DNA from 4 places in the Porphyromonas asaccharolytica DSM 20707 genome. Region 2 is predicted to be linked to each of the others. Evidence: riboswitches for the same ligand, from Rfam matches in the RefSeq annotation. Region 2 holds a riboswitch; each other region holds the start of a gene.
The links. Region 2 has a riboswitch for cobalamin ahead of PORAS_RS06985 (anaerobic ribonucleoside triphosphate reductase). Riboswitches for the same ligand answer to the same signal wherever they lie in the genome.

Region 1 (7,992 bases), 400 kb from region 2:
AGGTATGAATGGTGAGGAGATGGCGCACTTCTGTACGGAGCGGGAGATCGCCCTCGTCGTAGATGCGGCGCACCCCTTCGCTATGGGCGTGCACCAGAGCGTGGCTGATTGCGTAGCTCGCCTGCAGCTCCCTGTGATCCGGTACGAGCGTACCTTCCCCGTCCTGCCCGCCTCGGTTGTAGTGCTAGACTCCTTTGACGCTGCGCTGACGTATCTCCTCAAGCACCAGCCCCAGCGACTACTAGCCCTGACAGGTGTTAACTCGATCGAGCGACTGAGAGCCTACTGGACCCAGCATGAGACCTATCTGCGGGTGATGCCGATCGCAGAGACCGAGGAGCGACTACGTCAGAGCGACTTCCCGCCAGAGCGGGTGGTCTACTATGATAAGGAGCAGTGTGATCGAGAAATCTTTGCCACACTCCAACCAGACATGATCCTGCTCAAGGAGAGTGGCGACACGAGTGGCTTCGCGGCAAAAGTGGAGGAAGCACTCGCACTCGGCATCACCGTGCTGGTCATCCGAAGACCACAGATCCCTTATCCTGCCACAGTTACCGTCGAGGGTCCCGTAGGACTTCGCCGCTCCATAGAGAGACTACTGGGGAGCGACTTCTTCCCTCAGCGCATCGGCTTAACGACTGGCACCACTGCCACGGCTGCTGCTACAGCTGCTCTGCTCACACTACTCAACGAGGAGTCTTACAGCGAGGTGACCGTGACCCTCCCTCAGGGCGAGCGAATCCCCTTTCCGATCCAGCAAACCGAGCTAACAGAGCAAGGTGCTCGGGCAGTCGCTATCAAGGATGCTGGCAGCGATCCCGACGTAACCGATGGCGCAGAGATCGTTGCTGACTTGTCACTTACGCAGGCACACAGCGGGGTTGCCTTCCTCCAAGGCGAAGGGGTAGGGCGCGTCACGCTCCCCGGCATCGGACTAGACATCGGAGAGCCTGCCGTCAACCCTGTACCGCGTCAGATGATGCGTCAAGCACTCGGCTCTTTGGTCGACCTATCCCAAGTAGGCATCGACCTAACCATCTCCGTCCCCAAGGGACGTAAGCTCGCTCAGAGCACCTTCAATCCACGGCTAGGCATCCTAGACGGCATCTCTATCCTCGGCACTACAGGGGTCGTGCGTCCCTATTCGAGCGAAGCCTTTGTTGAGTCGATACGTCGTGAGCTGGAGGTGAGCAAGTCGGTCTACGGCAAGCATCTCGTGCTCAACTCAGGCGGACGCAGCGAGCGGTACCTCAAGGGGCGCTTTCCCGACCTGCCCGCCAATGCTTTCGTTCAGTATGGCAACTTTATCGGGGAGACGCTCAGCCTCGCCAATGAACTGGGCTTCCCGCAGATCACCCTAGGCATCATGATCGGCAAGGCGGTCAAGCTGGCGGCTGGCGAACTAGACACACATAGCAAGAAGGTGGTGATGGACAAAGCCTTCATCACCGCCCTTGCCTCTGCTAGTGGTGCAACCGCTGAGCAAGAGCAGCAGATCAGCGAGATGACCCTAGCTCGCGAACTATGGCAGATCTTCCCCGATGGCACACATCCGCTCTACCAGAGCATTGTCGATCATTGCTATCAAGTCTGCAAACCCCTCGTTCCCTCAGCACAGCTCGAGGTACTTCTTATCCCTGACTCACAACTTTAGTCAATCACTTATGACATCTCTTCCCTCCCTCCTCATCGCAGCGCCCCTCTCTGAGAGTGGCAAAAGCACGCTCACCATGGGCCTTCTTCGTGCTTACACACGCCGTGGACTGGCCACTCAAGCCTTCAAGTGCGGCCCTGACTACGTAGATCCTAAGCTACACAGCGTGGCAACGGGTCGCCCGGCGGTCAATCTGGACCTCTTTATGTACGGAGCCGAGCGGGTGCAGGCACTCTACCACTACTATAGTCAGGATGCTCAGGCAGTCATCGTGGAGGGCGTGATGGGACTCTTTGATGGTTACGATCGGGACAAAGGTTCCGCGGCGGACATTGCTCGGCTCCTAGACCTACCGGTCGTGCTCGTCGTGACACCGCGCTCGATGGCTTACACGGTGGCTCCGCTACTCTACGGATTGCAGCACTTTGACCCAAGGGTTAAGATAGCGGGAGTCATCTTCAACAAAGTCTCCTCGGAGCGTCACTTGACCTATCTCACGCAGGCTGCCGCAGATGCGGGCGTGCCAGTGCTGGGGTCGCTGCCTCGTGTTGACGACATCGCCATCCCCAGTCGCTACTTAGGGCTGGACGTTGACGACTTGGCGCAGATAGATCGCTATGCCGATCAGGTGGCCGACCTCTTAGAGCAACATCTAGACATTGACCGACTCCTAGCCATCTCCTCAGAGCGAAAGGAGCAGTCTTACGAAGCACCCACTCTGCAAAAGCACTCTTCGTCAGCTCCTCGTCGCATAGCGGTGGCTCGTGACGACGCTTTCACCTTTCTCTATCAAGAGAATGTGCGCCAGCTAGAGCAGTGGGGCGAGATAACTTACTTCAGTCCACTCTCTGACAGAGCACTACTGCCGAGTGACTTTGTCTATCTGCCGGGTGGCTACCCCGAGCTACACTTGGAGCAATTATCAGCCAATAAGTCGATGCTGGACAGTCTCCGTGACTACATCCGTGAGGGCGGTGCCATGCTTGCCGAGGGCGGAGGTATGCTCCTCCTCTGCGAAGCGATCATCGATGAGAAAGGCACCCCCTATCCGCTCGTGGGGGCGCTACAGCAGACCGCCACGATGCAGCAGCGCGGGCTAGCTCTTGGCTACCGACAGCTCGAGATAGCAGGCGTGGCGGTGCGTGGACACGAGTTTCATTACTCCCGCATCCTCGATCCGCTACCCTCGACAGCACAGCAATACAATGCGTGGGGCGACCCCGTGGCGACCGCACTGTGGCATACAGGTCGCTGCTATGCCACCTATACGCATCTAGCCCTTACCGAGGAGCTCTTAGCCCAACTGCTGTAGCTATTGGCCGTTAGCTAGAGGCCCTAGAGCCACTAGGACTACTAGTGCCTGGCTCTAACCTCTAACCTCTAATTTCTAACCTTTACCTCCTCTCTTCTTAACTTTTCGTATCTTTGCGGACAACATCCTTGAGTGGTGGTGCATCAGCTCGTCGGTAGAGCGATGCAAGAGGGAAGTCCAGTGAGAATCTGGTACAGTGCCCGCTACTGTGATCCCCCTATTTCACAGAGCCTAGCACAAGATGAATACAAGCCACTGTCTGACGGAGGTCAGGTGGGAAGGCGGTGTTAGGCTGGGGTAAGTCAGGAGACCTGCCACTACTCGTAACTTAGTATATAACTGTGTACGCTCGGTGGCAAGTGTACCTTAGTGCTATGTCAATCGATCAGATGCATATCTCTCAGGAGGCACTGCGCTTGTGGGCGTGGGGCTACGGCTGTACTATGCCTCAAGTTATGCTGATGGACTTCTAGATTGGATCTGACCTAGCGGATAAAAACAACAACCGTATGACGCAACGATACCTCCGTATACTCCTATTATATATGACTGCACTACTAGGCGGGCTGTCGCTACAAGCGGGCAATAAGATCTTTGAGACTGACTCGCTCTTTGCGGCTATGGGACCGAATGACAAAGGGGCTATCCTCGTAGTTCACTTTGGCACAACGCACGACGACACCCGTCGGGTGACCCTCGATGCGATCAATGAGCGCATAGCTGCCGCCCATCCTGATCTAGAGGTTCGTCAAGCCTATAGCTCTCGTATCGTGCGCAAGCGTCTAGCAGCGCGGGGTATAGAGATCCCCACGCCTGGCGAAGCACTTAAGGAGTTAGCGCAAGAGGGCTTTACTCATCTGCTGGTGGTCTCGACGACGATCGTCGATGGCGTAGAGATGGAGTCGCTCTCCTACGAGGTGGCTCACTTGCAGCAACTCTTTAAGAAGATCCGGCTGGTGACCCCTTTACTCTTCTACGAAAGCGACTACAAGGACTTGGTTTCTATCATGACGGCTCATCTGGATCCTGAGGTGGCTTACCTATGGGTAGGGCACGGCACCTACGATAGTGCTACAGCTCAGTACGCTATGCTGGATCACTACTTGCAAAATCACGGCTATGATCAGGTGATCGTGGGCTGTGTGGAGGGCTACCCTTACTACGAGGAGGCTCTAGAGCGTCTGCGTGCTACAGGCCTTAAGCGAGTCTCTCTACAGCCACTGATGATCGTGGCAGGTGAACATGCCAAGGAGGATATGCTCCAAGAGTGGCAACCCCGTCTAGAGGCTCTCGGCTATCAGGTCGAGAGCGTGGTGCGTGGTCTGGGCGAGCTCCCTGAGGTGCAGGAGATGATCGTGAAGAAGGTCGACTTCTTCATGACACATCATCGTCTCTCGATTATGGACAAGAAAGCGATCTATGAGGAGACGGGCGAAAAGTTACACCAGTCTGACTCCATAGCTCAGTAAGCCGATGAGACGTAGCTGCTTTTACCTATTCCTGCTACTAGCTAGCTGTGTGCTCCCGCTCACTGCGCAGCGGGATACGCTCAGTCACCGTCGTGACACGATAGACTACAAGAGCCTCGGCGAGGTGATTGTCGTGGCGCCTACGCATAGACGTATCATGCAGCAGCAGGCGCTCTCGGCTATCAGCCTAGATGTCAAGCCTCTGATCGCCTCGATGGGTAGTCTCAACGAGTTGGTCGCTCAGAGTTCGGGGGTACGGCTCAGAGAGTCTGGTGGGGTAGGCTCTAGCAATGAGCTTTCGATCAATGGTATGTCGGGGCATGCTGTCCGCTACTTTATCAATGGAGTGCCGCTCTCCTCGATGGGCGAGGGGGCTTCGCTCGCTACGCTGCCGGTGAACCTCATCGATCGTGTCGAAATCTACAAGGGGGTCGTGCCCCCTGAGCTGGGTATGGATGCCCTCGGTGGAGCGGTCAACATCGTGACTAACAGCCGCGGGGAGAGCTATCTGGACTGTTCGCTACGGGGAGGCTCCTTTCACACCTATGCCTTAGATCTGACGGGGCAGTATAGAGAGCAGCGGAGTGGCTTTACGGTACGTCCTACGCTACGCTACCAGTACTCCAAAAATGACTACATCATGCGTGGTGTGGAGGTGTGGAATGCTGAGACGCAAGAGTACGAGCGGCGAGACTTCCGACGCTTTCACGATGGCTACAAGTCGCTCTTGGGACGACTACAACTGGGCGTGACCAAAAAGCCTTGGGCAGACGCCGCCCTGCTTGGGGTGGGCTATACAAAGAGCGTGAGTGAGATACAGACCGGTTTTCGCCAGACGCTAGTCATCGGCGAGGCGATGCGTGATCGTGACGACTTGAGCTTTTCAGCGCATTATGCCAAGCGCAATCTCTTTACCCCTGGGCTATCCGCTACGATAGATGCTTCCTTCGCTCGTAACCATATCATAATCACAGATACCGCCTATCGCAAGTATAGCTGGGACGGTACCTTCGTAGAGACACACTACAGTGAGGTGATGCGCCGCACTCGTATGATTCGCCACACGGTGCGTCCTACCTGGACGGCACGGGCTAACCTCGCCTACACGCTCCCCAAGGGCGGGCATCTTAATTTCAACTATCAGATGACCGCCATAGCCAATGAGCGGTACGACACTTACGATCCTAATTTTGAGGCTTCGAGAGATCGTATGGGAAGGCACATTATGGGGCTTTCGTATGGCACGACGCTTCTCAATGGACGTCTGCGTGGAACGGTCTTTGTCAAGGACTACCTCTATCACGTTGCCATCGAGCAGGCTGATATGTACTGGCTGACAGGATCGGACAAGGTGCCTGCGCAGCAGACGAAAAACCAAATGGGCTATGGTCTAGGCTTACGCTACACCATCGCTAACGAGCTAGCGATCAAAGGTTCCTTCGAGCGTGCCACTCGTCTGCCGACAGCTCGCGAATTGATGGGTAATGGCGCCAACATCTACCCTAACTTCAAGCTCCACCCCGAGCAGGCTTACAACCTGAACTTAACGCTCTACGGTCAGGCGCAATGGGGCGACCTGCACTTTCTCAACTACGAGGCGACAGCCTTCTATCGTGACATCTCCAACTACATTCACCGTGTGGTCATGGGTGATGTCGAGAGTCAGTACGATAATGTCGGCTCGTCACTCGTCATCGGAGGCGAGATGGAGGTCAAGTACAACTACGCCAACCTCCTGGACCTCACGCTCAACGGCACTTACACCGATGAGCGTGACCGCACGCGCATCAACATCTACGGTAAGCCGAACCCGACCTACGGCTATCGGATACCCAACGACCCCTTCCTCTATGGCAATCTACTCCTAGGGGCTAACTGGCGCAAGCCGTTTGGCATTCAAGCAAGTGCCATACACTTCAACGCTGGACTGGGCTATATCCACTGGTTCTACCTCACGTGGGCAGCTTTCGGCCGCAAGAACACTAAAGCGATCATTCCGACTAGCTACGACCTCTCAGCAGGGGTCACCTGGAGCTTTGCTCACGATCGCTACTCCATATCACTGCAGAGCAGCAATTTGCTAGACCGTCCGCTCTATGACAACTACATGCTACAGAAGCCTGGACGCGCCTTCTACTGCAAGCTCCGCATATTCCTGAACTAGAAAACATACTCATACTAACAATCCAAACAAAGATTATTATGACAAAAGCTTATCGCTTAGTGGCGACTCTCGTGGCCACCCTCGTCACACTCTCGTTTACAGCGTGTGACTCAGATGCACCAAGCCCTCAGGAGGAGGTGACCGTAGGCTATGACCTATGGGTGCCTATAGATGGAGCCACAGGTCAGTCAACCGCTAACACTGATCCGCACATCATCGCACGTGTCGCTGACCTGACCAAGGGTGTTTTCAGCATCAAGGGCGAAGGGGCAGAAACCTCAGCGTCTCCTCTGACTCCCTATGTAGTGTATCACAAGGGCTACTACTACAGTGTCTCTCGCGAGGGACGCTTCGGCAAGTTCCGCGTCTCCAACACAGGCATTGAGACAATCAAGGAGTTCCCTATGCCACAGATCCTCGACCGTCGCTTCTCACACGCTTGGCTAGACGACAACACACTCGTCATGGTCAGCTCAGTAGGTGACAAGCAGGAGATGTCGTGGGTCAAGGTCGATGTCAATAAGATGGTCATCACTGCTGAGGGCAAGCTTGACCTACCTAAGCCTGAGGAGGGTGAGATCTTTAACTCCAGTGGTCTGCTTGGCTACCGCAAGGCTGACAACACGCTCATCTACCCACACGTCTATATGGAGAAGTCTAAGAAGACCTCCATGGCACTACCTCCCAAGCGTAATGAGATCTACATCGCATTCATCGACGCTACTACGATGCAGGTCAAGAAGATCGACAAGGATACACGCTGTGAGCACCTGAGCTCTACCTCTTTTGGTGAGACCCGCTGCCAGAAGACTTTCTTCGACTCTAAGGGCAACTTCTACTTTGCTGCTGCTACTTGCAATATCCCCGAGAATGCTAAGAAGAAGAGCAGTACGAAGCAGCGTAGCTTCCTCTTCCGTGTCAACGCTGGCTCTATGGAGACGGACAAGAGCTTCGACGGCTATGCACAGCCTCGTGGCAAGATCATCACCGTCTTCCCGCTCAATGATGACGAGGTGCTCCTCTATATGCAGGATCCAGACTTCAAGGAGAAGGGCAATACCGACTGGAGCAGCAAGACGAACCGCTATATCTACTACTGGCTACGCTGCAACATCAAGACGCAGCAGGTCGAGCATATCAAGGATATACCCTTTAGCAATGGTAACTATGGCCAGCTAGCCGTTCGTAATGGCAATACGGTCAGCATCGGTGCCAATGTGGAGGGAGCTCCCACGACCATCTACCAGTACAATATCAATACTCGCAAGGTGACCAAGGGTGCTACGCTAGCTGATGGCTTCGAGATAGATCGCATCACGCCAGTCGTCAAAGAGTAAACTTCTAGTACGGCTACACTAGTGGCTGAGCTACTAATACGGATCTCTCTTTC
Region 2 (7,992 bases):
TTTCTATCCAAACAGGCAGTTGTTAGAGCAACCTTGGGACTTGTCTTTGCAACAGGCTATCCCTATGTTTTTATATGCAGAGAGCACTGTTGATTACCACAAGGCAATCCGCTATATCACCGCAAGACTAAATGACTCTCATGCGTCTCACTCGACAGCCATGGATACGCTTCTATTTGGAGAGCGGAGGGCTGGGTTTAGGATGAGATCTCTATCGGGGAGATGGTTTGTGTATAGTAAGAGATCCGCTAACTATCCCACCAATGTAAAAGTGGGCGATGAAGTTCTTTCTGTAAACTCCATTCCTATAAAACAGCTCAGTGATAGTCTTGCTTTTTTTGTCTCTGCGAGCAACGCTTCAACTCGAGATAAATTCCTCAACAATGCAATTTTGTCGACTCCTAAAGAGAGCTTCGTCCTGAAGATCCGACGAAACAACGACACCTTGGAAGTTAAGGAGAGAAGCGAACATATGGATTACTTCAACTCTCTAAAGCTTGAGGAAGAGGGTAAAATGAAGCCTCAGTGGCTTAATGACTCCGTAGCTTAATGGCACTTAGCATCAGCAAGGCAAGACAATGTGAAGAGCTTCTATCGTCAAGTTTGCGACGCCCAATACATTATTCTCGACCTAAGATGCTATCCTTACCCATCATCCTTTTGGGAATTGTCTAAGTGCTTTATCCCCCGAATAAAAAACTTCTCGTACATAGTCTACCCTGACAGTCAGCGCCCAGGAGAGTTTAAGTATGTGGCCGGGCCTCAGCATCTAGGCAGTGAGCACTATTATAAGGGTAATGTTATTCTACTCGTAGATAATCAGACCGAGAGCTTCTCGGAGTATCTCTGCATGATGCTACAAAAGGCCCCCCAAGCCATCACCGTAGGGACTCCTTCATCAGGAGCAAATGGAAACGTACATCTATACGAATTCCCAGGAGGGGTCGCGACTTTCTTGACAGGCTTAGGGGTTTTGGACTCAAACTACTTCCCAATGAATGGGAGAGGTGTCAAGATCGACGTTCCAGTTCTTCTCGATGCAAATACTATTCCAGCCAATGTAGACCCATATCTATCAAAAGCTATTGAGCTGACCCTTTGTGCAGGGCTATGATGCGCTGATTAGAGCTACCTCTGAAGGGAAGCTGTGGGTCGTACAGGCTCTGCACGAAGCGTCCGTCGACTAGCACATCTATATAGTCTAGTAGTGGGGCGCGTGCGGGGTCTTGCTCTATCTGCTCGAGCGTGTAGCCTGTGTAGCACCAGATCTCTAACCCCGTGTCGCTCTTGAGACGCTTGAGGAGCGTGAGCAGCTCCTCAGGACTAAACATCGGATCCCCTCCACTCAGCGTGATGCCGTCGAGGAGGGGATTGTTGTTTATATCGTCAATGATCTGCTGCAGGTACGCCTCCGTCAGGGGCGTACCTACGAGCGGATTGTGACTCTCAGGGTTGTGACACCCTGGGCAGTGATGGGAGCAGCCCGCTAAGTAGATCGAGCAGCGTATCCCATCACCATCAAGGATGGTCTCGGGTATGACCTTGAGGACGTTCATTCGAGAGGATAGAGGCGAGAAGCGAGTGGCTAGTGATGCTTGACGCGATCAGCCTCCTCAGCACGCTTGGCAGAGTTCCACGAGGCGAGGTCGCCCGTCAGGTAGCCCGTGATGCGACGCATACGTAGTATGTCTTCGCCACCACATATCGGGCACTTAGCATAGATGACGCCCTTGTAGTGACACTCACGACAAGTATCTATCGGGTGATTGATCGAGCCGTAGCCAATGTGGTTGTCCTGCATCAGCTTGACGATCTTAGCAATCGCCTTGACATTCTTCTTAGCCTCGCCATCGAGCTCTATATAAGTGATATGCCCTCCTAGCGTGAGCGCATGGAAGGGAGCCTCTAGGCGTATCTTGTCCGCAATGCGGATCTCCTCCTTGACATCAATGTGGAAGGAGTTGACATAGTACGCTCTATCGTTGACCCCCTCGATGATACCGTAGCGCTTACGGTCGAGGCGTGTGAAGCGACCCGAGAGCCCCTCAGCTGGCGTGGCTAGTACCGAGTAGTTAAGGTGATAGCGCTCCTTAAACTCCTGTGCTACCTCACCCATGATCTCGATGCAGTGGTAGAGCGTATGCCAAGCATCCTCGTTGGTGCCGTGCCCCTCACCATAGATCGCACACATAGCGTTGTGCCCCCCGATGAAGCCGATGCCGAGCGTACCGCTGTCTATCACGTGACCGACGGGGTCGTTGGGACGCAAAGCTCCCCCACCCTTCCAGACATCATTGCCCATCATAAAGGGGAACTGACGTGCCAAGGCCGTCGCCTGAAATTCGTAGCGCGTGTGTAGCTGTTCGCCCACGAGGCGAGCCATCTCACGTATCGAGGTGTAGAGCTTATTGATCGCTATACTGCGCATCTTGCCTAGATCCTCCTTCGTACCCATCTGCTCCTTAGCATAGCGCATCGCCTCGATCGCTAGGCGAGGTAGGTTGATCGTTGTAAAGGATAGGTTGCCACGACCTATCGAGGTACGAGGACCATTGATATTCTCGAAGACACGCGTACGGCATCCCATCGTGGCTAGCTCATGACGGTAGCGCAGCGGATCCTCCGCATTCCACTCATCATTATGGTTGAAGGGGGTATCTAGGAAGACAAAGTTTGGGAAAAGTGCCTTCGCCGTCGTCTCGCAAGCTTTCAGGAAAAGGTCAAAGTTTGGCGTCTCAAACTCCATCTCCCCAGCCACGGCACGGTCGAAGTCCTTCATCGCACGATCGAAGTCCGCCTCGGAGTAGTTGACCCCCTCCTTGACCTTAAAGATCTGTATCGGGAAGACTGGTACCTCGCCACCTACGCCTAGCCCCTCGGTCGTTGCTTTCATCAGCTCCTCGATCACCATACGCCCCTCGGCCGAGGTATCGGTACCATAGTTGATCGAGCTAAAGACCACCTGATTACCTCCTCGTGAGTGCATCGTGTTGAGATTGTGTATGAAGCCCTCCATAGCTTGATGCGTGTCACGACGCGTACGCTCTATCGCTTGGTTAATTAGGTAGACCACCTCTTTACGAGGAATCTCCTTATCAACCCGCTGGGACAGAGCTTGGCACAAGTTCGTCACAGCCGTCGAAGTCGGGACGATGCAGTCTAGATGCTGCTTAGCTAGCTCTCGTACTTCCCGTGACGAGGGAATATCGGTAGCTCCTATGCAGTGGAGGAATAAGCAGATCGTGTCGGCTACATGCTTGAGAAAAGTCTTGTAAACGCCCGGTGCCATGAAGAAGTCAAAGGCTGGTATCGCCTGCCCGCCATGCTGCTCGTTTTGGTTTGTCTGGAAGACGATCGTCGCCAGCGTTGCATAGCTCTGTATGCTCTGAGGCGTGCGTATGCTACCATTTTTCGTATGAAAGCCTCGCTCGTAGAGATCCGCCAGGTCGTACTGGATACAAGTGGTCGTCTTCGTAGGGTAGTAATCGAGATCGTGGATATGTATATCCCCGCGACGATGCGCCTCAGCGTACTGCGTGGGGAGCAGGTAGCGGTAGGTGTAGTCCTTAGAGACCTCAGAGGCGAAGGTCATCATCTGCCCAGCGGGCGTGTGACTACTCATATTGGCGTTGCTCAGATTGACATCATTACTGTCGATGGTCACGATGCCATCGAGGTTGCGCTTGAGCTCGCTCTTCTTCTGGCGCTCCGTGTTGCGCCACTCGCGATAGAGTATGTAGCGCTTAGCCACCTCCGGCTGCACCTTCATGAGCTCGCTCTCGACGAGATCCTGTACCTCCTCGACAGAGATGACCTCCTGCTCGATGCGTGCTAGGACGCCCATGGTAACGATCTTCGCCTCTTGGAGACACTCAGTCTGACCTGTGGCAATGTAGGCTTTGAGAACGGCGTTCTCAATCTTCGACGGGGTAAATGGCTCTTGCAGCCCATCCCGCTTGATGATTTGTTTGATAGTTGTTGTCATACTTCAATTCCCGAAAGTAATGTTAAGACGCTCACGTTTCTTCCTTCTCTCGTGCGATCTCCGTCTACTAGGGTCGGTCTTCTGACTTATCTCGTCGGGACTATGCAGTGTGTGGCGTAGCCCTGCTTGGAGCGATCTCCTTCCCATCTTAGTTAAGACAGTGGATATGTGATCCTCCTCTATGGCGAGAATTACAGCAGCGGGTTCTGTACTGGACTTGCACCAGTTTCCCAGCGACTAGGCGATGTGCACTAGTCCACCCTTATAGTATTATGAGATCGCAAATGAACGAAAGGAAGACGACGTAAAGCACCCTCATTTGTTACAAGTGCAATATTACAGCTTTCCTACGAAATAGCCAAATAAAACAACTTCGAAATCGATAACTGTCGAAAAGTTATCCAAAACAAATACACAACACGCTAAGGTTTAGCCATTTGCATAAATAGTACCTCCGATAAGTTCTCCAATTAGATTTTTTAGATGCATTGTCTCGCACACCAAATTGTCAAATATCAAGACGCGTAGCGATGATACGTGCAGCGATTTGTAGGGGCGGACCTATGTGTCCGCCCGTCCTCGTCGGAGCGCTGTCTGCTCTATGGGCGGACACGCAGGTCCGCCCATACACAAACCACATCAACACGACAAATCCGGCCATCAGACGCTGTAACCCTTTGTGGGGACGGACAGACCGTACGTCCGTTGTGTCAAAGCGTTACAGCGTCAGGGTTTTAACGGGGACGGACGCACGAGCCGTGCGTCCCTACAGCGGGTTACACGGCTCGTGCGTCCCTACAAAATCGTTACTCGTCTCGCTTTGACTTTGGTTGCTCGGGATCACTATCTCGCCAAAAGTTTTGTAGTATCAAAAGTTTGTTGTACTTTTGCACCGTCAATGAGACGCCGAAATAGCTCAGTTGGTAGAGCAACTCATTCGTAATGAGTAGGTCGCCGGTTCGAGTCCGGCTTTCGGCTCTTATATCACTTCCTAAGGGTGTCGTCTATAGTGGTCTACCCGACCCTGTAGGGGGTGCCTTTTTTTCGTTATACACTAACATCGTACAGCAATGAAATCAGATATTCAGATAGCTCGTGAGTGCCAGCTCAAGCCCATTGAGGAGATCGCTCACCAGCTCAACATCACAGATCAAGAGCTAGAGCCTTACGGACACTACATCGGCAAGATATCACACGAGCGGATGGACCCAGACAAGATAGCCCAGAGCAACCTCATCCTCGTGACCGCTATCACCCCAACCAAGGCCGGTGTCGGTAAGACCACCGTCTCCATCGGTCTCGCACTCGGTCTCAACAAGATCGGCAAGAGTGCCGCCGTGGCTCTGCGTGAGCCTTCTCTCGGACCTTGCTTCGGTATGAAGGGTGGTGCCGCCGGTGGTGGCTACGCACAGGTACTCCCGATGGAGAGTATCAACCTCCACTTCACCGGCGACTTTCACGCTATCACCTCAGCGCACAATATGATCACCGCACTTCTAGACAACTATATCTATCAGAATAGAAATAGCTGCGAGGGCCTCTCCGAGGTGCTCTGGAAGCGTGTCCTAGACGTCAACGACCGCTCCCTGCGTAACTGCATCACCGGTCTAGGCGGCGTAGGCAATGGCATCCCCACGGAGACCGGGTTCGACATCACTCCCGCGAGTGAGATCATGGCGATCCTCTGCCTCGCATCAGACCTAGAGGATCTACGTCGTCGTATCGACAATATCCTCCTCGGCTATACTAAAACTAAGGAGCCATTTCATGTCAAGGATCTAGGCATCGGAGGTGCTATCACCATCCTCCTGAAGGATGCGATCAAGCCGAACCTCGTACAGACCACTGAGGGGACACCCGCCTTCATCCATGGCGGACCTTTCGCTAATATCGCTCACGGCTGTAACTCGATCATCGCTACGAAGATGGCTATGTCTTGCTGCGACTACACGATCACGGAGGCCGGCTTCGGTGCCGACCTCGGTGCGGAGAAGTTCCTCGACATCAAGTGCCGTGTAGCTGGTATCACGCCTAAGCTGACAGTCATCGTCGCTACCCTCGCAGGTCTCAAGATGCACGGCGATGTCCACGAGAAGCAGATCTACGAGAAGGACATAGAGGGCGTACGTAAGGGTCTTGCCAATCTCGATCGTCACGTGCATAACCTGCACAACTTCGGGCAGACGGTGGTCGTTGCCTTCAACCGCTACGCTACCGATACCGACGAGGAGATCGAGATCGTACGCAATCACTGCGAGCAGGTCCTAGGCTGCGGCTTTGCAATCAACAATGCTTACAGTGAGGGTGGCAAGGGCGCTACTGAGCTGGCTGAGCTTGTCGTCAAGACTATCGAGGAGCACCCCTCAGAGCCTATCGACCACGTTTACGAGCTCAGTGAGCCTGTCAAGACAAAGGTCGAGCATATCGCCAAGCGCATCTATGGGGCTGCCAATGTAACCTATAGTAGCAAAGCGGAGAAGAAGCTCGCTCGTATCCAAGAGCTCAACATGGAGCGCTACCCCATCTGCATTGCCAAGACGCAGTACTCCTTCTCAGCAGATCCTAAGGGTTATGGCGACGTACGAGACTTCGATATGAAGGTCGAGGATATCGTCCTCAATAGTGGTGCCGAGATGATCGTCGTCATCATGGGTAGCATCATGCGTATGCCAGGACTGCCCAAGGAGCCACAAGCCGTCCACATGGACATCGTCGATGGCGTCATCGAGGGTCTGAGCTAAAAAAGCAAGTCGGGGAATCTGACGTGACGAGTAACCCGCTGTAGAAACGCACGTTCGGTGCGTTCGGTGCATCAAAGTTACAGATTGCTACGCGTCTCTAACCTCTAATTCCTAATCTCTAATTCGATAGCCACGGAGGAAATACAAAATTCCTCGGTGGCTATTTTTTATTCTGTCCTCTCCTGAAATAGTACACAGTTGGGGAAGCCAACCCCAACAACTATGAAACAAGAAAAAAGTAAACTAGGACGAAAGGGATATCCCCTAGATTTCAAGTGGAGAGTCATTGACGACCTCCTAGCCACCGGTGACAGCATTGCCACCACCAGCCAGCGCTACGGCATTACCACACGCACCATTCGAAATTGGTTGCGTACCTTTGATGTAGAGTTACCCAACCAAAGCACCAGTAGCACTATGAGCAAGACAAACAAGAACAAAGACGTAGATCCAGAGTACGCAGAACTCAAGCGTGAAAACGCTCGTCTCAAAGCAGCCCTCTTCCAGGCTGAGAGCAAGGCATTAGTCAACAAGACACTACTCGAAGTGGTCTTGAATCGCTACCACATTGATCTAAAAAAAAGACCGATTTGCAGCCGTGAGACAGCTTGAGTCCGCCAAAGAGAGAGATCAAAAGCTCTCCATAACCTACCTTTGTCAGCTGTTAGAAGTCAGCCGCAAAGGCTACTACAAGCACACCTTCACCGAGCAAGACGAAGATGTCAAAGTAGCTTCCGTCCTACACTATTGCCAGTATGTGCGCGGTCAGCTCCCCAAAGCAGGCGTAGACACCATCCAGCAGTGTGCCAACGAATACTTCAAAGGGACCTTCCAAGTAGGTCGAGACTGGCTCTACAAAGTGTTAGGAGCCAACGATATGCTACTAAGAAGTCGCAAGCGCAAGCGTCCACCCCAGACGACCAAGGGAGTGGTCAATCACGGCTTCCAAGACCACCTGAACACCACCCCTAAGTACATAGCCACCGACCATTGCCGGCTCACCGTCTCAGACATAACCTACGTCAAATGTTTAGGGGGCTTCGCATATCTCTCCCTGACGATGGACGCTTATAGCCGCATCATCACCGGCTTTGACCTGCAGCCCACGCTCTCCACAGAGGGTCCCTACAACGCACTAAGACAGACCGTTGACTTCTATCAGAAGCATGGCTTTGACCTCAAAGGGCTCATCTTCCATAGCGACCGAGGCTGTCAATATGTCTCCAAGCAGATGACGGACTACGAGGCCAGCCTAGGCATCGTAAC
Region 3 (7,992 bases), 260 kb from region 2:
ACCAGCCTCCACATCGCTCTTGAGGTCAACGACCAAAACTAGATCATAGTTAGGCTCAGAGAGCGTGTACTCCTTAGAGAGTGTGATCGTACCCTCGGCAGAGACTTCTGTCGTCTTGCCGAGTAGCTTGTCAGCGTCTAGCTGTTTGGGTTTACGACTGTTTGCCTCGTAGAGGTATATTGCCGTGATGTCGCTCGGCTTTGTCTCGCTGAGCTTGTAGTGCAGAGCCGTCAGCTGGGGAGCCTTGGCTAGTCCCTCGGTTGTTATCTTGAGGTTAGAGACGATGAGCGACTGCTCGCCGATGTAGGGGTCGTGGCTAGCACTCTTGTCCTCTAGGACAGAGGCGACCTGGATCGCAGGCTGATCGACCGTGCGTACGATGATCTTAAAGCCGGCACCTGGATTAACTTTCGTCTTGCTACCGATTGTTAGCTTACCAGACTTGTCACTGGAGCGAAGCTTAAGGGGGAGCGTCGGTCTATCCTCCTTAGTAAACTTCCTGATAATTAATTTCTCGTTAGGAGAGGACCAATTAGAGAAAGGTGCGGCACCCTCGAGGATGTAAAGCTCGTCTTGATTGTCTAAGGCAAGCTCCTGTATCTCTATCTCGATACATTTGCCAGCTTGCTCTGGCGTGAAGAGGATCTTCCCCGTCTTGCTTGCCAAAGCATTGCCGTCGGCTCCTCCACTATCGTAGAGGATCAGCGGGGTATCTCCCACCTTATGCTCGTTACTGCTCCAAGTCTCTGTGGGCATCAAGAGTTCGTTGTCCTCTTGTCCCCACACGATCGGTGGCAGGAGTAACCAGCAGAGTAGTAGGAGCGTTGTCGTTACTGTTCTTTGCATAGTAATTGAGTGAATATATAGTTTGTTATTGTCTGCATATACGATGCGATGTCGTAGCTCCGCCCTCTAGGCGTAAAAGTACGATATAGCAATCGCCCATAGCGGGCAAAGCGACCTTCGCACTACCCACAGAGAGTGGATGCGTTAGGATCAGTTGCCCATCTATATTATATAGGTATAGCGTACCAGTCACCTCACTCTCGATCTGTAGCTGCTTGTCGCTATAAGAGAGACGTACTGCTGGCGTAGCCGTAGGAGAAACGATGCTGGAGCCCTTGGCGAGAGGTCTGATACCCGCGAACTCGGTCGACACTTCACCCGTCACATCATTTTGCTGATGGACACCCGTCTGCACCTTGAGAAAGTCGATACGATCTAGCTGTACCAACTCACCCGCTGCATTGACCGCACTGTCTATATCAATGTGACTACCGGAGGAGTCGTTGGGGTGATTGTCTGCATAGCCATAAGCGTAAGGCTCAGATTGCCACTGTCCACTTGCGGAGTCTAGCTTCATACAGTCCGGCAGGAGGACCCCCATGAAGGTCACTTTATCACCCTCCCAGAGCGGATAGTAGCTATTGGTCGTGTGGTACTTATTGCGCGGTATGAGTCCCGACTCTCCCTCCGAGTCGCTCCAGGCGATGGGGTCGTTGTATGGATCTTTTGGCTTGTAGTAGGTGATTGTGTAGTCAAGGTTGCTACGATAGTCCTCGCTGCCACGGATGCGGTACCACGGGTCGTCCGCTAGTCCGTTGCCATTGACATCTTGGCTCACATAGATGATCCCCGGCTCCGCATTGCCAATGAAAGCATTGCCCAGTATGGCAAAGTCCGCCTGACCAGGCTGGTTGACCAATGCAGGCTGAATGCGTACGACAATGTACCCACCCCACCCACCGAGAGAGAGGAAGGTGTGCTCCTCGACAAGGCGCTTCTGCGCTTTGCGAAGAAGATCAGCATAAGTGGTGACATCTTGGCTCGCCATCGCCTCGCTACCCATAAATTGTCCTGGAGCTGGATGGTAAGCGAGCACCTCCGTGATGCGACTCTCCTGCGCAGAGAGTGTCGCCACACCTAGGAGGAGTAAACCGGTGAGGGTGTGCAGTACAAGCAAGTAGATATGTCTCATATCAATAGAGTCTAGGGGATTCAAGATACTATCTCAGTACCGCATAGTAGACTCTACGACTCAACAACTCAGTAGCTCAACGAGCCACCGACTAGGAGCATCTATCCTAGTCGTCTAGTGCATAGGGAGGAAGTATAAGCCCCTAGTTCGAAGCATATCGTACTGCAAAGTCCACGTTGCAGGCTGATGTGTACAACGATCATGGAAGGTCTTCTGGCTTAGCTCGCTAAGGTGTCTCCTTCCCACCCCTAGTAACGTTAGCAGGGCAGTGGTCTCATCTAGGTAGATGTCATCTTAGCCTGTGGGGAGCTTTACAGCAACGGGTTTGCTCAGGACTTGCACCTGATTCCCTCTTAGAGTGGCGTGACATACGCTACACCTCGCATAGGTGTAGTGAGCGGTATGCCTATCCACTAACCACAATCTCTTACAAAGGTACAGAAAAGCGACAGACTCAGCAAAGCTTCAGCTCCCCAGGGCTACGCATGATAATCCGATGCTCATATCTGTCGAGACGATTCCAGAGAAGAGACGTACTCACGTGGAAATTTTTCATCCTTCACGTAGCAACAAAAAAAATCCCCACGTAGAGACGAGATGAAACTTCGGAGAAATCAAATGATATGTCCGAGGGAATGATCCGCGCCTCCGTGGAGAATAAAAAATAGCCACGTGGAAAATGTCAAATCCCTACGTGACTATCGAGTCTGAGGTTAGAGGTTAGAAGTCAGAGATTAGAAGTTAGAGATTAGAAGTTAGAGACGTGTAACGATTTGTCTGCGTTGTGGTTTTTAACGAAGACAGCCCCCCTCTAGATGCTAGCCGTGCGTCCCTACAGATCGAGGTTACAGCGTTTGATGAATGGAATTGTCGTGCTGACGTAGCTTGTGTAGGGGCGGACCTACGTGTCCGCCCGCAGAATAGACTGCGCTCAGGTGAGGACGGGCGGACACACAGGTCCGCCCCTACGGTGGGAGCCCCCACCCCGCCGAGCGGTTCCCCGCCGAGCAGTCGACCGAGCTTGCGAAACGAGAAAAAACTTCGCTTTTTACTTGCATATGAACTTAGAAAGCAGGGCGACAACTCGTTTTGATACAACGATCACTGCTCATCAAGTGCCTCCTTTACTAAAGAGGACACGTATAAATAAAGAGAGGTGGCAACCATGGTCACCACCTCTCTTTATATTTAGATTTTTGTACCTCTACATGTCAAGCCTTATCTAGCAAAGAGTTATGCCATGACGATGTAAGAAGTAACTATCGTTGCTGTCGCTTACTTGATGCTGATGATAGCAACGCGGTTCCACTCGTTTGTAGCAAATGGCTGTACAGTGTCACCCTTGAAGTCGATGACGATATTGTCAGGGTTGACTCCGTAGTTGTTGATGAGGGCATTCTTAACAGCCTCAGCACGACGCTCTGAGAGTGACATGTTGATCTCTGGCGTACCAGTCTGCTCATCAGCATAGCCGACGATGTAGATCTTACCACCGTTTGCCTTTGCAGCCTCGGCAGAGTTGTATACGTTGATCATCTGGTTCTTGTCGATCTTAGCACTGCCGATACGGAAAGCTACGACGTTCTCTATAACGTTTACAGCCGTTGCAGGAGCTAGAGCATCAGGGCACTCAGGGCAAGATACAGGACGCTTACTGAGCTCAGCATTCTGAGCACGTAGCGAGCTGATCTGACCATTGAGGTCATTAACGAGTTCGTAGTCCATAGGAGTAATAGGCTGGAAGGCTACACGACCGAGCTTAAAGGTTAGACCTGCTGATACAAGAGCTGTAACGTCTGCAGGATTATGAGCCGTTAGAGTACCCTTGAAGTTGTTCTTAGAGACCATCATCTGACCCTCGAGGTTGAGGTCGACGCGCTTGCCTAGACGGAACTTGAGCGCAAGACCTCCATTGAACAGACCACTAAGATCATTCTCTGTACCAACTCTATCACCGCTCTTATCATCAGCTGAGTAGAACTTCATGTGTGCACCCAGACCAACGAAGGGAACGAGGTGGAAGACACGGTTCTCTCTGTATGGAGCGAAATAGTTGACTACGTCAAACATAAACTCTAGTGAAGCTGCTCCGAAGACGTTCTGATAGCGAACGACCTCGTTAGCTGGCTTCTCAAAGCTATATACATTCCATGCATAGCCACGTAGGCGGGTAGCAAAGTATGGTGAGTGCCAGCGTCCTAAAGAGAGACTGACAACGGGTGAGATGCGGTCTACAAACTCAGCGTCTCCATTAGCCTTGTTGCCAAAAGGTAGCATAGCAGCACCTCCATGTAGCTCAATAAACCAATGAGCAGCAGGGTCTTGCTCAAACTCCGTCTTATATGCGGGGCGGTTGTCGACCTCAGGAGCCTCCTGAGCTTGAGCCACGAAAGCTGTTAGGGCGACAACGAGTGATAGCATAAATACTTTTGCTTTCATATTTCTAGTGTGTTTAATTCGTAGATTGATGATTTGAGTGAGCTATGCGACTTACTTAGAGCGTATGATGACAACGCGATTCCAAGACTTGGTGTCAAATAGCTTGTCCGTAGCACCCTCCCACTGAGTCGTGATCATATCAGCAGATACGCCGAAGTCATTGATGAGGGCATTTGCGACAGCCTTAGCACGACGCTCTGATAGACCCAGGTTGTAGTTAGCATCACCAGTTGTGTCGGTATAGCCGATGACTAGGATAGGCGTATTGTTTGCCTTGACATACTCGCTGACGTTGTAGAGCGTGATCATCTGGTTCTTGTCGATGCGTGAGCTATCGAACTTGAAGAGGATGGTCTTGTCAGACATAACCTCTTTCGTAGTAGTCTGGGCAGTTAGCTCTGGGCACTCAGGGCAAGATACAGGACGCTTGCTGAGCTCTGCATTCTCTGCACGGAGTGAGCTGATCTGGCTGTTTAGGTCATTGATCAGAGCATAGTCCATAGGTACCACCTCTGTCCACTCGACACCACCCATGCGGAAGTTAAGACCGCCGGTGAGGGCTCCGTAGAGACCGTTGTAAGCATTAGGATTCCATACCTTCTCCTTAGGATCATTGGTGTAGTTAAAGTTGAAGTTGTTATAGATAGCCTTAGCCTCTACAACTAGATCAGCACGACGACCTAGACGGAACTGGAGCTGTAGACCAGCATCGAGAGCTGCAGTGTGATGAAGATCCTCAAATGCCTTGTTAAACTTCATGTTATAACCCACACCTGCAAATGGGATGATGTGGAAGACACGCTTAGCGTTGTAACGGCTGAAGTGATTGACGATGTCAAACATGAAGTCGTAGTGAGCTCCTACGAAGCTAGTCTCGTAGTTCCTCACTTCGTTGCCTACCTTATAGTAGGTGTGAGCCTGTGCTCCAACTAGATTGAGACGTGTAGCAAAGGAAGGTGTGTGGTACTTACCCAAAGAGAGTGAGTAAGACATCTGAAGACGATCCCCAAAGGGCTTCTCCTCATTACTTCCTACGAACTGAGCTCCCACACCACCTTGTAGTGTAAGGAACCAATGATCTGCTGCTGTGCCACGCTCAAAGGTTGTCTTGTAGACAGGCTTTGTGCCAGCTTGAGGTGCTACAGTCTCCTGAGCACTCAGCGTTAGAGTCGTTACTCCCAACAAGAGGGAGATCAGAAAGAGCTTTACTTTCATAATTATACTTTATCTTGTTACTGGTTTGTTTCTGATTAGTTTATAGTATGTTAGTGTATCGCTCGTACCCCTAGGATTATCTATATGAGCACGTAATACACTGCAAAAGTAGTATTATTTATCGACTTAACCAAATGGCGAACGGGATAGATGTTTTTTTTATCCCTCAAGGACTCTAGGCGGGCACTATCGCATAGTCTCTAATCTTACATTTCTTCTCAAGAAATCGACTCCACGACCTAAACGAACTGAGCTACTAAATAGGGAAACAAAATGCAAGGGAACTCAGGTAGATGCTCTAAAAGAGACCCTGCGAAGGAGCATCTATTTACTCTAGTAGAGATCGCTCTTAACACCTTATGAATGCTAGACAAAAACACTCTTACCATATCAATCAATAGAGGTCTCAGCTCTGGAGTACTCATTATGCTGCTAGACAAGAGCACCTCTATGAAGACATTTCTGAATGGTCAGGAAAGAATAAAACATTTTCCATGTGGATCTTCCGAATAGTGCCGTGATTAGTGGTTAGCTGTTGACGATCGGCTAGTGTCACTAGAAACAACTCTAACCTCAGGGCTGACGCATTATAATCGCTCTGTCAGGAGCTACACATTAGCGACAAGTGAGGCATAGATGAGCTCACTATAATATGTCACCCCTGCCCCCTAATTTCTAACCTCTAGTCTCCAATCTCTATTTACATATCTTTACGAGGCAATTCATCCGATTCCCTCCTTTCTCGAATATCCACGTGGAAAATCTCAAATCTCCACGTGGATATTTTTTATTTTCCACGTGGGCGTCATTCATTTCCTCCGAAGTTTCATTTCATTCCTCCGAAGAATTTTTTCTTCCCCACGTGGAAAATAAAAATTCTCCACCTAGATATTTCGAAATATCCACGTGGAAATCAGTTTTCCTCGACACAGCACCATATCGATTTGTAGTCGGGTCTAAATTATTGTAACGAGCCGACGTTGGATTTTTCCAGACAGGGCTGACGCATCATAATCGGATTTTCAAGAGCTACACACAACGATAGACGAGGAATAGAAAGGTAAACGAGCTCATTGTATATAATGCGTCAGCCCTGGCTCTAACCTCTAATCTCTAAAAGCTGTATCTTTGCGAGCCAAGCAGCAGTATATGACACTATGTCTCCCACATACCTTCTCATAGATCAGGGCAATAGTCGCCTTAAGATCGCATTAGCGACCGACGAGCAGCTCTACCCGACACGACTCTACCCCGAGCCGCCCACTAGCGACCAACTTTTGAAGTTGATACATACCCACCAGCTACCAGCAGAGCCCCTCTTCGCCATCTACAGCTCTGTGGGAGAGCGGGAAGCTTCTTGGCTTAACGCTATCAAAAGCATCTGCCAGCTCTTTGTCACGCTTGACGCAAAGACGCCGCTACCACTAGCTGAGATACAGTACGACAGGCAGAGCCTAGGCGTAGATCGCATAGCCAGTGTCGTCGGGGTAGCGCAGCTCACCACGGCTCCCGCTCTAATCATCGACATAGGGACTGCCATTACCTACGATCTGCTTCTACCCGAGAGACGCTACATGGGTGGCAACATTTCGCCTGGTCCTGAGCTACGACTACAAGCACTACACGACTACACGGCTCGGCTACCTCGTGTGCCATGGTCTGGCATTCATACACATCTAGACCTATGGCAGCAAGAGCTAGGAGAGCAGACGGATCAAGCGATATGGCTCGGTGTGGCACGAAGCATCGTACACGAGATTGACTCCTATATAGAGACCCTACGCCGGCACTACCCTAGTCTAGAGATATGGATTACGGGAGGATATGCTTCGGATTTTGTCAAGTGGCTAAAATATCCGACCTTTGTAGAGTCAAACTTAGTCGAACGAGGGCTACGTGACATACTACAATATCAAGTAGCGCGTTCTTGTGACAGTTAGCTATCCGTGACTTGAGATCGTCACAGATACCACCCCTTATTATAATACAGCATATATGTCTCGACACATAGCACGCATCACTACCATACTGGCGCTCCTAGCGACTACCTTCTTGATTCCAGTCGCTCTCTCCGCTCAGAGTAATACTACAGAGTCTCCCTACAGTCGTTTCGGCCTAGGCAGACTAGACAAGCAGACACCCCATGCCCTCAGAGGTATGGGCGGACTGACTACCGCTATACGAGACAATATGATCATCAATCCGGCCAACCCAGCCTCCTACACGGCGGTAGACTCGATGACCTTCCTCTTTGACTTTGGACTTTCTATGGGGATGAATATGCTCACTGAGGCTGGAAAGAGAGACGCACGTATGGTGGGTAACTTTGACTACGCTACGGCTCTGATACCTCTTGGCAA
Region 4 (7,992 bases), 920 kb from region 2:
TCTGTCCCTTGGCGATGCCACCCATGGCGGGGTTGCAGCTTAGCTGCGCCACCTTGTTCATGTCTCCCGTGATGAGGAGCGTCGAGGCACCCATGCGTGCAGTAGCGCACGCCGCCTCGCAGCCAGCGTGCCCTGCACCAATTACGATAATGTCAAAGTGAGTCTTCATTGTAGATACGTAGCCTCGGCTGACCTGTATCAGCCTCATGCAAAGGTACGAATTTAGACCTTAGAGATTAGAGATGCTAGCTTGGGGTGAGGGTGTGTCACGAATCATTTTCGTAAGTTTGCGCTATCAATCGATATAGGCAACGAATAATAACTATGAGACGACGCTTACTATGGATAGTTATGCTGCTGGTAGGGTGCGGAGCCCTCTTTGCACAGCGTAGCTACACACCGTCGCCATGCAATCTGCAGGCGCGAGAGGCATTTGAGGAGAGCCGACTAGGGATCTTCATTCACTGGGGACTGTATAGTATGTATGCTCAGGGGGAGTGGTATCTCAACTCTGGCAAGCTCAATAAAGATGAGTATGCTAAGGCTGCTTCATGCTTCTATCCGATACGCTTTGATGCTACGGCGTGGGCTCAGGCCATCAAGCGTTCAGGCGCACGCTATGTGACCTTTACGACGCGGCATCATGATGGTTTCTCGATGTATGACACGCAGACGAGTGACTACAACATTGTCGATGCTACCCCCTTCGGGCGAGATGTGCTAAGTGAGCTTGCCGAGGCGTGTAGAGCCGAGGGTCTCAAGCTACACCTCTACTATTCGATCCTCGACTGGATCCGCCCAGACTATCCTCTAGGTAGGACCGGACTGCACACGGGGCGCGTTATGGCACCTGACTATGATTCCTACTTTGCCTTTATGAAGGCGCAGCTCCACGAACTGTTGACCCGATACGGCGAGGTAGGGGCTATCTGGCTAGATGGTTATTGGGATCACGACAGTGACTCGGTCCCGTTTGACTGGAGGATGGAGGAGCTATACGCATACATTCATGAGCTTCAACCCTGCTGTCTGATAGGCAATAATCATCATATCTCGCCGCTTGAGGGCGAAGACTTTCAGATGTTCGAGCGCGACCTGCCAGGCGAAAACAAAGCGGGTCTCTCGGGACAGCAGATCAGCCACTTACCTCTGGAAATGTGCCAAACGATGAATGGCATGTGGGGCTATAAGGTCGCTGATACAAACTACAAGAGTACTGCCGAACTGGTCGAGCTGCTAGTTCGCGCCGCTGCCAAGGGAAGCAATCTGCTACTCAATGTAGGACCACAGCCCAATGGCGAGCTACCCGAGCAGGCCATTGAGCGGCTCAACGGGATCGGGGACTGGATGGAGCGCTATGGAGAGACGATCTACGGCAGCCAGGCGGGGCTCATTGCGGAGCAGCCTTGGGGTGTCTCCACGACAAAGGGAGCCAAGCTCTACCTCCATATCTTTGAAGATGTGGAGCAGATCGAGATCTCTCTGCCACAGGCTCCAAGGGCAGTAGTAGACTATATCACACGTGCACCGATAGCCTATACGCGTACTGATAGTGGCGCATTGCAGCTGACCATTCGTCGCCCCGCAGGTCTCATCGACTACGTGGTCGAGATCGAGCTGTGATCAAGTCCATGTGCGCTGTGAGCGAGTCTGTAGGCTCTGTGACCGCTAGACGATCAGACAGCTAGCGTAGCGACATATGACGCAGTAGTGACCCCTGTAGGAATGCTTTAGTATGCACTCCTACAGGGGTCGCTTTATGTAGAGACTGTTGCATAAAGGCGAATCGCTGTGTTGCTTTCGGGATTCGGCTTCGGTCACATACATAGGTATGCTCCCTTCAGACCTCACCCTCAGCGCCTTGCGCTTCATCCTTTCTGCAAAGTCTGAACAATCTTGCTAGCAAGATTGTGAGACTGTTGACTTTTGCAACAGTCTCATGTATGGTGACTGCGTATGCTAGTCCGCAGTCTGGTAGACAGCGAAGCTCATCGGACGATCACAGGCGTTAGTACCGTCTTGCCGTCACGCTCGGTGATCCGTGCTACGTAACGTCCTGCTGGGAGCTCTGCTACGGAGAGTGTCGTCTCTGGCATAGTGGTCTGCGTAGTGGCTACCAGCGTGCCATCGCTAGCAAAGAGCTCGATAGAGCTACCGATAGCCGTGCGGACGGTAATGTAATCTGTTGCGGGGTTAGGATAGAGCGCGATAGAAGCGTCTGTTGGGACTTGTAGAGCAGTCTCTTTTTCGAAGCGGACCTCTACATTCGTCTCCTGGAGCACTTCGAACTCCATACCCTCTAGAGGCTTCCCATTGACAAGTATCGACTGAATCTTATAGCCAGCTTCAGGTGTCACAGATAGCTGTAGCCGAACTCCCATGGGGACCTCACTGGCGGGTTGATAGTTCACAATAGAGGCAGCGCCATGCTCCCCTACGGTGAGGTGTACGGGATAGATCGTATAGCCCTCAAACTCAAGATACTGTGGCTCGGTCTTGGTGCTTTGGAATACTTTCCAAGACTTTTGCATGACCATCTCCACTTGATCTCTAGAGATGGCATTGCCGTAGAGACTGTCCTGAGCTACTACATAAAACTCGCCTATACCATACTCTAGGTTAGGCAGCTGGTCGATGAGCGCTTGCATCTTGTCACCTCTGATCTGATTGCCCTCTATATCTAGAGCTACAAGCTCCTCACACTCAGTAGGCAGGGTTAGCTCGGTCAGCTTATTGTAGGGGAGATATAGCATAGAGAGGTAAGATAGCGAGGAGACATCTACGCTGCTCAGTCCGCATGCAGATAGATTGAGCCAGAAGATGCTACTGCAGGGGCTTAGGTCTAGGTTGGTCAGAGGGTTCTCTGCAAGGTTGAGCTGCGCTAGGTCAGGACAGCCTCTGAGGTTGATAGTGGATATATTATTACCAGCTAGGAGTAGCTTGGTCAACCACTCGAGACCTGCTAGATCGATGGAGGAGAGATGATTTCCGTTTAGATTTAATTCTATAAGCTCCGGTAGGGTAGTGGGGTCGAAATCCTTAAACTGGTTGTTTGCTAGATATAGGAAGCTCAAGTTCTCGACATACCTACCATCGAACTCGGAGAGTTGGTTGTCATTGCAGTTGAGCAAGGCTAGGTGAGGTGTATTGGATAGGTCTAAAGTCGTTAGCTTGTTATTAGACAGATCGATACGATTCGTTGCTGACTCAGGCGCGAAGGTTATCTCTGTGAGCTTATTGCTCGAAGCGTTGAGATTATCAAGTGCAGGCTGGTGTGATAGATCGATCGTTGTGAACTGATTGTTTTGCATCCACAGCTCCTCGAGGAGTGGATTGTGAGAGAGGTCTATCTGAGTCAAGCTATTGTCACTAATGTTCAGGCGCTTCAAGCTCTGAAGAGCGGATACGTCGATATCTGTCAGGGCGTTTTCGTAGCAGAAGAGACCCTCTAGATCGCCATATATCGTGATGGTGTTAGCCTCTACGGCATGCTTACCCTCGGGGAGGCCTCGCTCATTGTCTTGACAGATGCCATCGTTGTTCCAGTCGATCCACGCCTTGTCTTGTTGCGCCTCATCGGCTAGCTGTGCGGAGATCGTCCACTGAGATACACCACTCGTCGTCAGGGTCGCACGGGGCATAGGTACTGGTATCTCCTCATATCCCTTGTAGATGCGCCAGTTCTTGAGTTGAGCCTCTCGGAGGGCTTGTGCAGAAACTTGATTTCCTTCGGGGCTGTCACTGCTTGTTTTGACCGCCTTGAGGGTGCCAGACTCTTGTCCAGACAGATCAGGTAGGCTCTTGATAAAGCTGTTAAAAGCCTCCTCTGAGAGCTGGTTGTCATAGAGTTCGACCTTCTTAATAGGAGCCGATGGATTGACTAGGAGCTTGGTTAGGCTGTTTTCGCTACAGTCCAGAGCAGTGAGTGCAGCTGCTGAGGAGAGATCGAGCTCAGCTATTTGATTCTGCCAGCAAGAGACCTCCTCTAGCTTAGTCAGTCCAGATACGTTGAGTGTCGTGAGTTGGTTCTTGTGAGCAGACACCTTGACAAGATCTGGACAAGAGGTAAGATCCAGCTGTGATAGCTTATTCTTGTAGCACTCCAAGAGTCTGAGGTGCGTCATGTCGCTCAGATCTAGCTGTGTCAACTTATTGCCATCACATACGAGCGTATCGATGAGGGTCAGACCGCTCATCTGAAGGGTCGTCAACCCTGCCTCCGTAGCATCTAGTATGCGCAGCTTAGGGCTCCCTGTCAGGTCTAGAGAGGGTATGCTGTTTGTGTGACAGATGAGTATCTCTAGCTCTGGCGCGTGCAGCGTGAGAGACGTAAGCTTGTTCCAGAAGCATCGCAGAGTCGTCAGGTCACGACCGTATACTTTGACCGACTTGCCTTCGGTCGTGTAGCTGTTGATCTTCGTCGGCATGCTGGGGTCTGTAGAGACCTGTAGCTCAGTGGGTGAGCCACTGCCGTAGTCGACTCGTATAGAGCCAGAGCGAGATGATACCCATAGGTTAAACTCTGTCCCCGTCGCATAGGTACCATTCATCTCTGCGACAAGGTCTTCTTGAGCTGTCAGAAGCATGCTTTGCGATAGTGACAGGCAAATGATTAGGACGCATCCTAGTAGTGATCTAATCCTTTTCATGTTTGTTGGTATTATGGATTTATGTTTTCTCAAGGTGAGTCGTCGTACTAAGCCCGTAGCATCTACTGAGTTACGTCAGCTCAAGGCAAAGATATTAAAAAAGATATTAGAGGTTAGAGGTTAGAGATTAGAGAGGCTCTAGTGACTCTAGCCAACAGCTAATAGCCAGTGGTCGACCTTCGGTCGCTTTCCTCGGTAGGGATTTTCGATTTTCCAGGGGGCTATTTTTTATTTTCCACGTGGAGGCGAAACGATTCCTCCGAAGTTTCATTTGATTCCTCCGAAGTTTTATTTCGTCTCCACGTGGAGAATTTTTCTTTTCCACGTGGAGATTTGAAAATACCTACGTGGAGATTTGAAAATACCTACGTGGAGATTCATTTCTTCTGTGTCTGATCAGGTTCTTGTGGTTGGATTAGAATATATTATGTACCTTTGCGGTGCATAGGTGTACGAGGAACAACCAAATCTTGTCACCCCGTCTGAATAGGGAACTTGGTGCGAAGCCAAGACTGTACTCTCAGCTGTAACTCCTGAAGTGCGCCCCTGCATTAAGATGTCACTGTAGCACGACCCCTACAAGCCTTCGCGTGAAGGTGCTGTAGGTAGCTATGGGAAGACCCAGGGTATCGCCCGTTTTGTACGACTCGATGTGAGCTATACGAACTAGGGAGAAGTCAGAAGACCTGCCTGTGCCATAGGACTTTTGTTTTCAGAGCTAGGAAATAAAAAGAATGACAGCGGGACATAGATGGCTTAACATAGTGCGTATGATAGAGTCCATAGCAGCGAGACTGACTATGAGGCTCTCTCTCGTCGTGTCTACACTCATCACTCTCTCCCTACTGCCAGCTTGGAGGGCTTTACAGGCGCTGACCTGTAGGATAGGGCCATATCCCGTGACTTCTGCTCTGTATTTCGATCGTCCTACTCTGACGCACGAAGATTCTATTCACTTTATACAGAAAAGAAGTTATGAAAACACGCGAAGAGTACATCGAGAGCCTTAGAGCTCTCCACCTTAACGTCTACTTCATGGGCCAGAAGATCGACAACCCCGTCGACCACCCCATGATCCGTCCATCGCTCAATTCGCTAGCGATGACCTATGAGCTGGCACAGCAGGAGGAGTACAAGGATCTGATGACCGCTACCTCCAACATTACGGGCAAGACGATCAATCGCTTCTGCCACATTCACCAGAGCGCTGAGGACCTCGTCAAGAAGGTCAAGATGCAGCGTCTCCTCGGTCAGAAGACCGCTAGCTGCTTCCAGCGCTGTGTCGGTATGGATGCCTTCAATGCTATCTGGTCTACCACCTATGAGATGGACGAGGCGTGCGGTACCAACTACCACCAGCGCTTCAGAGACTATGTACAGTACTGCCAGGACAACGACCTCGTCGTAGACGGTGCTATGACCGATCCTAAGGGCGACCGTAGCCTCTCACCCTCACAGCAGGAGGATCCAGATCTCTACGTACACATCAACGAGATACGTCCTGATGGTATCGTCGTCACGGGTGCCAAGGCTCACCAGACTGGCTCGGTCAATTCGCATGAGCACCTGATCATGCCTACCTGCTCGATGCGTGAGGAGGATGCTGACTACGCTGTCTCTTTTGCCATCCCCAGTGATGCCGAGGGCGTTACGATCATCTACGGCCGTCAGTCTTGCGACACACGCAAGATGGAGAAGGGCGCAGACATTGACCTGGGTAACTCAACCTTCGGAGGTCATGAGACGCTCTTCATCATGGATCACGTCTTCGTACCTATGGAGCGTGTCTTCATGTGCCGTGAGTACCAGTTCTCCAACATGCTTGTCGAGCGCTTCGCTGGCTATCACCGTCAGTCTTATGGTGGCTGTAAGGTAGGTGTGGGCGACGTACTCATCGGTGCTGCTGCTCTGGCTGCTGACTACAACGGTGTGCCTCGGGCTTCGCACATCAAGGACAAGCTGATCGAGATGGTTCACCTCAATGAGACGCTCTACGCTTGCGGTATCGCTTGCTCGGCTGAGGGCAAGAAGACGAAGTCGGGCAACTACCTGATCGATATGCTCCTGGCCAACGTATGTAAGCAGAATGTAACCCGCTATCCCTACGAGATCACACGTCTCGCTGAGGACATAGCTGGCGGTCTGATGGTTACGATGCCTAGCCAAGCTGACCTGCAGCACGAGGAGGTCGGGCCACTCGTACGTAAGTACCTCGCTGGTGCTAAGGGCACGGACACGGTAAATCGTATGCGCATCTTGCGTCTGATCGAGAATCTCACGCTCGGTACCGCAGCCGTAGGCTACCGCACGGAGAGCCTGCACGGTGCTGGCTCGCCACAGGCTCAGCGCATCATGATCTCGCGTCAGTGTAATATGGAGGCAAAGAAGGAGCTGGCTCGTAAGATAGCTCATCTCGACACCTCTCTAGATAAGCCTCAGGGCAAGTAGTCCCTATCTCTTATGACAGATCTATCCTCTAGGGTAGACGAGATCACGACCATCATCAGTAGCTATGTACGTCCTCAGCTCCAAGCACACGGGGGCGACATAGCGCTGCTGAGGGTCGCTGGCGAACAAGTTTTCGTCAAGGTCTCGGGGAGTTGTCAAGCATGCCCCTCGCTGAGTAGCACGATCCGGGAGGTGGTGCAGGAGACGCTACGAGGCGAGCTGGGCCTCCCCACCCTAATGGTAACCGTAGACGACAGCGTCAGCGACGAACTCATCGCCGAGGCGCTCCGTATCATACGAAAGTAACTTTTGCTGGCTCTTAGCTAAAGTCACTAGTACCACTAGCATCACTAGTACCACTAGTCCTCCTAGCATCACTAGAGCCACTCTAATCTCTAACCTCTATCTTCTAATCTCTAACCTCTCCATATGTCTATCCCATTTAGCAGTATCTCTCCCGACGAAGCGGTCTCCCACATACAGGACGGTGACTTCGTCGTACTATCTCATGCAGCCGCTGTACCGCAAGCGTGCGTCGCTGCCTTGGCGCGAAACTATGAGCGCTTCCACGATGTCCGCATCTTCCACATGGTCACCCTGGGCGAGAGCCCCTACACAGCACCCGAGATGGAGGGACACTTCAGACTCGTGACCAACTTCGTCGGTGCCAACACGCGTCCTGCCGTCGATGAGCAGCGCGCGGACTTCGTCCCCTCCTACTTCTACGAGGTGCCCTCGATGATGCAGCCAGGGGGAGTCTTTCACCCCGATGTAGCTATCGTGCAGCTCTCCTATCCCAACGAGGAGGGCTACTGCAGCTTCGGCACCTCCTGTGACTATAGCAAGCCAGCTGCTGAGCAGGCTCGAGTCGTCATCGGAGAGCTCAATAAGCAGA

Region 1: linked by a shared signal. The riboswitch ahead of PORAS_RS00080 (sirohydrochlorin cobaltochelatase) and the one ahead of PORAS_RS06985 (anaerobic ribonucleoside triphosphate reductase) in region 2 are both predicted to bind cobalamin.
Region 3: linked by a shared signal. The riboswitch ahead of PORAS_RS08085 (hypothetical protein) and the one ahead of PORAS_RS06985 (anaerobic ribonucleoside triphosphate reductase) in region 2 are both predicted to bind cobalamin.
Region 4: linked by a shared signal. The riboswitch ahead of PORAS_RS02190 (4-hydroxyphenylacetate 3-hydroxylase family protein) and the one ahead of PORAS_RS06985 (anaerobic ribonucleoside triphosphate reductase) in region 2 are both predicted to bind cobalamin.

Annotation. Positions count from the first base shown of each region.
Region 1 covers NC_015501.1:19,735-27,726, reverse strand. Annotated here, with positions in the region: gene cbiD (cobalt-precorrin-5B (C(1))-methyltransferase CbiD) at 1-1,657, shown strand, start outside; gene PORAS_RS00085 (cobyrinic acid a,c-diamide synthase CobB) at 1,668-2,969, shown strand; cobalamin riboswitch at 3,089-3,302, shown strand; gene PORAS_RS00080 (sirohydrochlorin cobaltochelatase) at 3,515-4,438, shown strand; gene PORAS_RS00075 (TonB-dependent receptor plug domain-containing protein) at 4,443-6,602, shown strand; gene PORAS_RS00070 (hypothetical protein) at 6,641-7,939, shown strand.
Region 2 covers NC_015501.1:1,802,072-1,810,063, forward strand. Annotated here, with positions in the region: gene PORAS_RS06970 (hypothetical protein) at 1-550, shown strand, start outside; gene PORAS_RS09150 (S41 family peptidase) at 581-1,114, shown strand; gene nrdG (anaerobic ribonucleoside-triphosphate reductase activating protein) at 1,083-1,556, opposite strand; gene PORAS_RS06985 (anaerobic ribonucleoside triphosphate reductase) at 1,586-3,985, opposite strand; cobalamin riboswitch at 4,040-4,264, opposite strand; tRNA gene PORAS_RS06990 (tRNA-Thr) at 4,891-4,963, shown strand; gene PORAS_RS06995 (formate--tetrahydrofolate ligase) at 5,056-6,726, shown strand; gene PORAS_RS07000 (helix-turn-helix domain-containing protein) at 6,949-7,338, shown strand; gene PORAS_RS07005 (IS3 family transposase) at 7,325-7,992, shown strand, end outside.
Region 3 covers NC_015501.1:2,063,440-2,071,431, forward strand. Annotated here, with positions in the region: gene PORAS_RS08080 (DUF4465 domain-containing protein) at 1-846, opposite strand, end outside; gene PORAS_RS08085 (hypothetical protein) at 872-1,978, opposite strand; cobalamin riboswitch at 2,165-2,377, opposite strand; gene PORAS_RS08090 (OmpA family protein) at 3,254-4,417, opposite strand; gene PORAS_RS08095 (OmpA family protein) at 4,469-5,632, opposite strand; gene PORAS_RS08100 (type III pantothenate kinase) at 6,790-7,572, shown strand; gene bamG (BamG family beta-barrel-assembly machinery protein) at 7,628-7,992, shown strand, end outside.
Region 4 covers NC_015501.1:540,546-548,537, reverse strand. Annotated here, with positions in the region: gene mnmG (tRNA uridine-5-carboxymethylaminomethyl(34) synthesis enzyme MnmG) at 1-169, opposite strand, end outside; gene PORAS_RS02200 (alpha-L-fucosidase) at 325-1,623, shown strand; gene PORAS_RS02195 (leucine-rich repeat domain-containing protein) at 1,989-4,586, opposite strand; cobalamin riboswitch at 5,079-5,357, shown strand; gene PORAS_RS02190 (4-hydroxyphenylacetate 3-hydroxylase family protein) at 5,625-7,097, shown strand; gene PORAS_RS02185 (NifU family protein) at 7,110-7,403, shown strand; gene PORAS_RS02180 (acetyl-CoA hydrolase/transferase family protein) at 7,527-7,992, shown strand, end outside.